One region of the Salmonella bongori NCTC 12419 genome, then DNA from elsewhere that is predicted to be linked to it. Evidence: predicted binding sites of a transcription regulator. Region 1 holds the regulator's gene; the other holds the start of a gene.
The links. The regulator PhoB, encoded in region 1, activates phosphate uptake and scavenging genes when phosphate is short. The targets are predictions, from matches to a motif close to CTGTCATAAAACTGNCNNAT.
Positions count from the first base shown of each region.

Region 2: a site for PhoB is predicted at 2,803-2,822, ahead of uvrB (excinuclease ABC subunit UvrB). Genes of this name have one in related genera too.

Region 1 is NC_015761.1:408,623-413,247, reverse strand. It holds gene brnQ (branched-chain amino acid transporter carrier protein BrnQ) at 1-131, opposite strand, end outside; gene phoR (phosphate regulon sensor histidine kinase PhoR) at 540-1,835, opposite strand; gene phoB (phosphate response regulator transcription factor PhoB) at 1,907-2,596, opposite strand; gene sbcD (exonuclease subunit SbcD) at 2,811-4,013, shown strand; gene sbcC (exonuclease subunit SbcC) at 4,010-4,625, shown strand, end outside.
Region 2 is NC_015761.1:773,849-778,473, forward strand. It holds gene bioF (8-amino-7-oxononanoate synthase) at 1-987, shown strand, start outside; gene bioC (malonyl-ACP O-methyltransferase BioC) at 971-1,726, shown strand; gene bioD (dethiobiotin synthase) at 1,719-2,405, shown strand; gene uvrB (excinuclease ABC subunit UvrB) at 3,052-4,625, shown strand, end outside.

The DNA.
Region 1 (4,625 bases):
GCTGTCCAGACGTGTTCCCCCGCCTGTAAACCGACCATAGGAGGAAAGATAATATTGCCTGCGCCAACGAACAGCGCAAATGTCATAAAGCCCAGGGCGATGATATCGCGCGATTTTAACTGATGGGTCATAAAGTCTTACTGCCTGTGGATGGTGATGTTGTAAACATTAAAATTTTTGCCTTTCCCGGAGGAGTATAGCGCGGCGTTTTTTATCAATTTCAGCGGGAAAAACTCCCGGACCGATGCGGCGAAGAATTGTTTTTCGATTTACCGCAAAAATGCAGTCGTAATGACAGCACCTGAAGCGCAATTTAAACGCTTATAACGTTTTAAAGCAAGGCGGGATCTAAAAACCAGATGAATATAGCGATATGAAATTTACAACCAGAATAAAACACCATTCTCACGAAAAAGTTATGGCTAATCATGCGAACAAAAAATCACCAGACGTCGAAAATTTTAGCGAGCCCGTATTAGCTGCAAAGAAAATAAGCCAGCATCCGCTGGCTTATGGAAAGTTATACTTACAAAAGGCAATTAATCACTATTTTTGGCAATTAAACGTTCCGGCAAAACAAAACTAAATCGCGCTCCTTTTCCAGGTGAACTATCGATCTCCAGACGGCATTCATGATGATTCAGAGCATGTTTGACAATCGCCAGCCCCAGGCCGCTACCGCCTGTTTGCCGCGAACGCGCTTTATCGACGCGATAAAAGCGTTCGGTCAGGCGAGGAAGATGCTCAGCGGCGATTCCCGGGCCATTATCCTGTACGCAAAACTCGGCGCCCTGCGCAGCATGGCGCCAACTCACTGTAATATGCGTCCCCGCCGGCGTATGGTTTACCGCGTTATACACCAGGTTTGAGATCGCGCTGCGCAACTGCTCTTCATTGCCTAATACACTAAGGCTATCGTCTATCTCAAACGTAAGAGTATGCTTCTGCTGGCTTAACGTCTGCGCTTCGCGTTCCACAACCCGCAGCATCATCGGTACATCTACTTTTTCATTTAACAACAGCGCCGGGGCCGCCTCAATTTTAGACAACGTAAGTAATTGTTTTACAAGCCCTTCCATGCGGTGCGTCTGCTCGCGCATTGTATGCAGCGCTTTCTCGCGCGTCGCCCCTTCCAGCGCCTGTTCCTGCATCATTTCCAGATACCCCTGCAGTACCGTCAAGGGCGTACGCAACTCATGGCTAACGTTGGCAAAAAAGTTACGCCTCGCCCCTTCGAGCTGGTGCATTTGCGTCACATCGCGCGCCACCATCAGGAGCTGCTTATCGGTATAGGGCATAACACGGATCTCCAGATGCCGCCCAGTATTCAGCACCAGATGGAGCGGACGGGTAAAATCCCGCGTTTTTAAATACTGCGTAAACTCAGGATAACGCAGCAGGTTGAGAATGTTCTGCCCGTTGTCATCCGGCCAGCGTAGCCCCAGTATCTGTTGCGCTAAACCATTACACCAAAAAATACCGCCCTCTTCCGTGGTCAGTACGACCGCATCAGGTAGCGACTCCGCGCCGCTGCGAAAGCGTTTAATTAAATTACCCAGCTCGCGGCGACGCTTTTTATTGCGTAATTGCATCTGGTGTAAACCGTATAACAACGGTTCCCAGCTTCCCCGTCCCGGCGGCGGCGTCATACTCCTGTCAACCCATAACCACCAGGAGAGACGTAATAAATTCCAGAAATGCCAGACAAGCAGCCCTGTCACCGCCGCCAGTAAAAACCATGGCAGATAACCCAAAAAAGCGCTAAGGATAAGCGCGGGGATGCAACAGAGCACCAGCTCCAGCACCAGCCTTTTCCATGACAGCCGTTCCAGCACGCGTCATACTCCCTCAAGAATGGAAAGCCTTCTCCGCCAGGAACACACTGGTTCTGCGGTCGGAAAAGGCATTAAAAGCGGGTCGAAAAACGATACCCTGTCCCGCGTACCGTTTGCACCATCCGGTCATGGCCGCTGTGCTCGAGCGCCTTACGCAAACGACGAATATGTACGTCGACAGTCCGGTCTTCGACGTACACATTGGTGCCCCAGACATGGTTAAGTAGCTGTTCACGACTGTAAACACGCTCCGGGTGCGTCATAAAGAAATGGAGTAATTTGAATTCGGTCGGCCCCATATCCAGCGGACTGTCGCCGGTCATCACACGGTGAGAGCCAGGATCGAGGCTCAATCCCTGCATCTCAATCACCTCTTCGACCGCCATCGGCGAGATTCGCCGCATAACGGCCTTAATGCGCGCCACCAGTTCTTTAGGGGAAAACGGCTTGGTAATGTAATCGTCGGCGCCGGTTTCCAGACCGCGCACGCGATCTTCTTCTTCCCCTCTTGCCGTCAGCATAACCACCGGAATATCCCGGGTCATAGCCTCACGTTTGAGATGTTTAATAAACTGTAGCCCTGACCCGCCGGGGAGCATCCAGTCAAGAAGGATGAGATCCGGCCAGGGTTCATTCAATTGACTCACTGCACTGTCATAATCTTCGGCTTCTACGGGCTGAAAGCCATTTTGCTCGAGCACGAAGCACACCATTTCACGAATCGGCGCTTCATCTTCTACGACCAGAATACGTCTCGCCATAATTTGCCCTGTTAGTCGTTAGTTATCAATGCCGCGCCATTATGCGTCAGATTTATGACAGATTTATGAAAAAAAGCAGCGGTATTGACTGCATGTTGATGATTTATGACACAGTTAAAACACTTCATGACAAAGTACAAACGATAAATTGCGCCCAAAAAGAGAGGAGATGACGTGTATAATCGCGCTCACGCTTTTTTTGCATGGAACCGTTATGCGCATCCTCCACACCTCTGACTGGCATCTGGGACAAAACTTTTACAGCAAAAGCCGCGCCGCGGAGCATCAGGCTTTTCTGGACTGGCTGCTGGATACCGCGCAATCCCACCAGGTGGATGCCATTATCGTCGCAGGCGATATCTTCGATACCGGTTCACCGCCAAGCTATGCCCGGGAACTTTATAACCGGTTTGTCGTCAATTTACAGCAAACAGGCTGCCATCTGGTGGTACTGGCCGGTAATCATGACTCCGTCGCCACGTTAAACGAGTCGCGTGAAATTTTGGCGTTTCTCAATACAACCGTGATCGCCAGCGCGGGCTATGCGCCGCGACTCCTTCATTGTCGCGATGGCTCGCCTGGTGCTGTACTGTGTCCTATTCCCTTTTTGCGCCCGCGCGACATTATCACCAGTCAGGCCGGATTGTCCGGCCACGAAAAACAGCAACAGCTTCTTCATGCGATCGCCGATTATTACCAGCAGCAGTACCAGCAAGCTTGCCAACTGCGCGGCGACAGGACGTTGCCAATTATTGCGACAGGGCATTTAACTACCGTCGGCGCCAGTAAAAGCGATGCGGTGCGCGACATTTATATCGGCACGCTGGATGCCTTTCCGGCACAGCATTTCCCGCCAGCGGATTATATCGCATTGGGACATATTCATCGCGCGCAATGTGTCGGCGGTACGGAGCATATCCGGTATTGCGGCTCCCCCATCGCACTCAGCTTTGATGAGTGCGGCAAAAGCAAATGTGTACACCTGGTGACGTTCGACGAGGGGAAATGGAAAAGCACCGAGAGTCTGCCCATTCCTGTAACTCAGCCGCTGGCGGTGTTAAAAGGCGATCTGGCGTCAATTACTGAACAGCTTGAGCAATGGCGCGGCGTGGAACAATCACCTCCCGTCTGGCTGGATATTGAAATCACTACCGATAACTATCTGCATGATATTCAGCGAAAAATTCAGGCACTAACGGAGTCCCTGCCGGTAGACGTGTTACTGGTGCGCCGTAGCCGCGAGCAGCGTGAACGCGCCCTGGCGAACGAACGTCGGGAAACGTTAAGCGAGCTGAGTGTAGAAGACGTTTTTGCGCGGCGCCTGGCGCTGGAAACATTAGACACTCCGCAACGAGAGCGCCTGAATCAGCTCTTTTCCACCACGCTCTACGCGCTGAACGAGGAGCATGAGGCATGAAAATTCTCAGTTTGCGGCTGAAAAATCTAAACTCGCTGAAAGGAGAATGGAAGGTCGACTTTACCGCCGAACCTTTTGCCAGTAATGGATTATTCGCCATTACCGGCCCGACCGGCGCAGGAAAAACAACCCTGCTTGATGCCATCTGCCTGGCGCTGTACCACGAAACGCCGCGCCTGAATACGGTATCGCAGTCGCAGAACGATTTAATGACACGCGATACGGCAGAGTGTCTGGCTGAAGTGGAATTTGAGGTCAAAGGCGAAGCCTGGCGCGCCTTCTGGAGCCAGAATCGCGCCCGTAATCAGCCTGACGGCAATCTACAAGCCCCGCGCGTAGAGCTGGCGCGCTGTTCAGACGGGAAAATTTTTGCAGATAAGGTCAAGGATAAGCTGGAGATGACCGCCGCCCTGACCGGGCTGGACTATGGTCGCTTTACCCGTTCGATGCTGTTATCGCAGGGGCAGTTCGCCGCCTTTCTTAACGCCAAAGCGAAAGAGCGCGCGGAGCTGCTGGAGGAACTGACGGGCACTGAGATTTACGGGCAGATTTCCGCACAAGTGTTTGAGAGACACAAAGCCGCCCGTCTCGAACTGGAAAAGTTACAGGCGC
Region 2 (4,625 bases), 370 kb from region 1:
ATTATTCGCGCCTGGCAGCAGGCGGCGACGCGTTTTGGCGTCGGCAGCGGCGGATCGGGCCATATGAGTGGTTATTCCGTGGCGCACCAGGTGCTGGAGGCGGAGCTGGCGCAGTGGTTAGGATATCCGCGCGCGCTGCTCTTCACCTCAGGTTTTGCGGCGAATCAGGCGGTTATTACCGCGTTAATGAAAAAAAACGACCGGATTGTGGCCGACAGGCTGAGTCATGCTTCGTTGCTGGAGGCCGCTAATCTGAGTCCGGCGCAGCTTCGTCGCTTTATCCATAACGATACGCAGCATCTGTCACGTTTATTGCAATCGCCCTGTCCGGGACAGCAACTGGTGGTAGCTGAAGGCATGTATAGCATGGACGGCGACAGCGCACCGTTGGCAGAGATCCAACGGATCGCCCGCAGGCATAACGCCTGGCTGCTGGTCGATGACGCTCACGGCATTGGCGTGACAGGCGATGAAGGGCGGGGTACCTGCTGGCAGCAACAGGTGAAGCCTGAGCTCCTGGTGGTGACGTTTGGTAAGGGATTTGGCGTCAGTGGCGCAGCGGTGCTTTGTTCGGAAAGCGTGGCGGATTACCTGCTGCAATTCGCCCGCCATCTGGTTTATAGCACCAGTATGCCGCCCGCGCAGGCGCAGGCATTAAGCGCCTCGCTGGCGGTGATTCGCAGTGATGAAGGTCATGAACGGCGAGAAAAACTTGCCCGTCTGGTTCAGCGTTTTCGGGCGGGTATTAACGCGTCCCGCTTTACGCTGCTCCATTCCCCTGGCGCTATCCAGCCATTGATCGTGGGCGATAATAGTCGCGCGCTGCGCCTGGCGGAGGCGCTGCGTCAACAAGGATGCTGGGCGACGGCGATTCGTCCGCCGACAGTGCCTGCCGGTACGGCGCGCCTGCGGTTAACGTTAACACAGGCACATGAAGTGTGTGATGTCGATCGTCTGCTGGAGGCGCTCCATGGCGCAGGTGAATAAGCCGGCTATCGCGGCGGCGTTTGGCCGGGCTGCATCGCAGTATGAACAGCACGCTTCTTTGCAGCATCAAAGCGCGGAGGCACTGCTTACGATGCTGGCAGGCCGTCAGTTTTCCTGCGTTCTGGATGCTGGCTGCGGCCCTGGACGCATGAGCCGCTACTGGCGTGAACGGGGGAGTAACGTTACCGCCCTGGATCTTTCGCTGCCGATGTTGCGACAGGCCCGCGATCGCAAGTCCGCACATCACTATGTGCTGGCGGATATCGAAGCGATTCCCCATGGTGCAGGCGTTTTTGACCTGGCCTGGAGCAACCTTGCTGTCCAGTGGTGTGGCGATTTACGCGGCGCGTTGAGCGAGTTGTACCGGGTTGTGCAGCCTGGTGGCGTCGTGGCTTTTACCACACTGTGCGAGGGATCTTTGCCGGAACTGCGTCAGGCATGGCAGGCTGTCGATAATCGCGCCCATGCGAATCGTTTTCTGCCGGAAGAGGCCATTGACCACGCGCTGCGCGGCTGGCGGGCATATTGCCGAACGCAGGCAATGACCGTGTGGTTTGAGGATGCTCTGAGCGCGATGCGCTCGCTGAAAGGGATTGGCGCTACCCATCTCCATGAAGGGCGGGAACCGGATGTATTAACCCGCGCCCGGCTGAGACAAATTCAACTGGCATGGCCGCAGCGGCAGGGGAAATATACGCTGACATACTATCTTTTTATGGGAGTGATTCAACGTGACTAAACGCTATTTCGTGACCGGTACGGATACCGAAGTCGGCAAAACGGTTGCCAGTTGCGCCTTATTGCAGGCGGCAACACGGCTGGGTTATCAAACCACAGGCTATAAACCCGTCGCTTCCGGCAGTGAAATGACCACCGACGGGCTACGCAATAGCGATGCGTTGGCCTTACAGCGTAACAGTAGCCTGCCGCAATCCTATTCCGCGATCAACCCTTATACTTTTGCGGAACCTACCTCCCCCCATATTGTTAGCGCTGACGAGGGCCGGGCGATAGAGGCAGAGGTCTTATCACAAGGATTACGAACCCTGGAAGCGCAGGCCGACTGGGTGTTGATAGAAGGAGCGGGCGGTTGGTTTACGCCGCTCTCTGCTACATTGACATTTGCCGACTGGGTGCAGGCGGAGCAGTTGCCGGTGATACTGGTCGTTGGCGTAAAGCTGGGCTGTATTAATCACGCCATGCTGACGGCGCTGGCGGTAAAGCAGGCTGGGCTAACGCTTGCCGGATGGATAGCCAACGGCGTACAGCCGCCGGGCGCTCGTCATGGTGAATATCTTGATACGCTCCGGCGCGTTATACCGGCTCCGCAATTAGGGGAAATCCCGTGGCTGGAAGTGTCTCCGGAGCAGGCTGAAACAGGGCAGTATCTTGACCTTAGCGCCCTGGATAACGCGTAACCATGGGGTAATCCCCCCGATAGCAGGATCAGACAGTGCTGCTATCGGGTTGCCAGATATTTCAGCGTTGCGATAAAAAATAGGCACACTATGAGCATGTACGCAGCTATTTTTTCCCGTCGCGCCAGCCGATAATCATCCAAAAAGCGCGATAATTTTTTTTTATCGCCCCACGAAAACGCTCGCCGTTGATTTTGCCAGGCGGCAGGGCATACGGGCTGGAAGCAGTTATCCACTATTCCTGTGGATAACCTTGTGTATTAGAGTTAGAAAACACAACGTAAGCGAGAGGCGACGCGGCCTGCGACTAAATTGACGCGAAAGACGGCTTGAGAAAATATCCTTTTTTATACAGCGAGTTATATAAAATCAATGGTTGTAAAGGACGAACTATATGTTGACACAAAACTTTCATCATACGACTTGACAAATGTTAAAAAAGACTCTGGTCTGGGGATAACCGCACGCTGCTGGAATTTTGCCCCATGCCTGTGTACATTTTACCTCGCAACGGCGTGAGTTATTGGTTGATAACCGACCGTTTTTGGGAAGGTACTGTTTTTTTATCCAGCTTTTTTTATTGGCAATATTCGCCGTCGGGAGTAAAATTACTCACCTGCCCGCTCACTCCTTCAGGTAGCCGCCCATGAGTAAACCGTTCAAACTGAATTCCGCTTTTAAACCTTCTGGCGATCAGCCGGAGGCTATACGCCGTCTGGAAGAGGGCCTGGAGGATGGCCTGGCGCATCAGACGTTGTTGGGCGTAACCGGCTCCGGGAAGACATTCACCATTGCCAACGTCATTGCCGACTTGCAGCGGCCGACGATGGTACTGGCGCCTAATAAAACGCTGGCGGCGCAGCTTTATGGCGAAATGAAAGCGTTTTTCCCGGAAAATGCGGTGGAGTATTTTGTCTCTTACTACGATTACTATCAGCCGGAAGCGTATGTGCCGAGTTCGGATACGTTTATCGAAAAAGATGCGTCGGTGAACGAACATATTGAGCAAATGCGGCTGTCGGCCACGAAAGCACTGCTTGAGCGACGCGATGTCGTGGTGGTGGCTTCTGTGTCCGCTATCTACGGGCTGGGTGATCCTGATCTCTATCTGAAAATGATGCTACATCTGACGGTAGGAATGCTGATCGACCAGCGCGCGATTCTGCGTCGGCTGGCCGAACTGCAATATACCCGAAACGACCAGGCGTTCCAGCGCGGGACGTTCCGCGTGCGCGGCGAAGTGATCGATATCTTCCCGGCGGAATCTGATGATATCGCGCTGCGCGTTGAGTTGTTTGATGAAGAGGTTGAGCGCCTGTCGCTATTTGACCCGTTAACCGGGCAGGTCGAGTCAACAGTGCCACGTTATACCATCTATCCTAAAACGCACTATGTGACGCCACGCGAGCGTATTCTCCAGGCGATGGAAGAGATAAAAGATGAGCTGGCGGACAGGCGTAAAGTGCTGCTGGCGAATAATAAGCTGCTTGAAGAACAGCGGTTAAGCCAGCGCACGCAGTTCGATTTAGAGATGATGAATGAGCTGGGCTACTGCTCGGGTATTGAAAACTATTCTCGCTTTCTGTCTGGCCGCGGGCCGGGCGAGCCGCCGCCAACCTTGTTCGATTATCTGCCCGCCGACGGACTGCTGGTGGTGGATGAGTCCCACGTGACGATCCCGCAGATCGGCGGCATGTATCGCGGGGACCGGGCGCGTAAAGAGACGCTGGTTGAGTATGGTTTCCGTCTGCCTTCGGCGCTGGATAACCGTCCACTAAAGTTTGAAGAATTTGAAGCGTTAGCGCCGCAAACCATATATGTTTCCGCTACGCCCGGCAACTATGAACTGGAGAAATCCGGTGGTGATGTCGTGGACCAGGTGGTACGGCCAACCGGGCTGCTGGACCCGATTATTGAAGTGCGTCCGGTGGCGACCCAGGTGGACGATTTACTTTCTGAAATCCGTCAGCGTGCGGCCATTAACGAGCGTGTGCTGGTGACCACGCTTACCAAGCGGATGGCGGAAGACCTGACTGAATATCTGGAAGAGCACGGCGAGCGCGTGCGTTATCTGCACTCGGATATTGATACCGTGGAACGCATGGAAATCATCCGCGATTTGCGTCTGGGGGAGTTTGACGTGCTGGTGGGAATTAACCTGTTACGCGAAGGGCTGGATATGCCGGAAGTCTCGTTGGTGGCGATTCTGGACGCCGATAA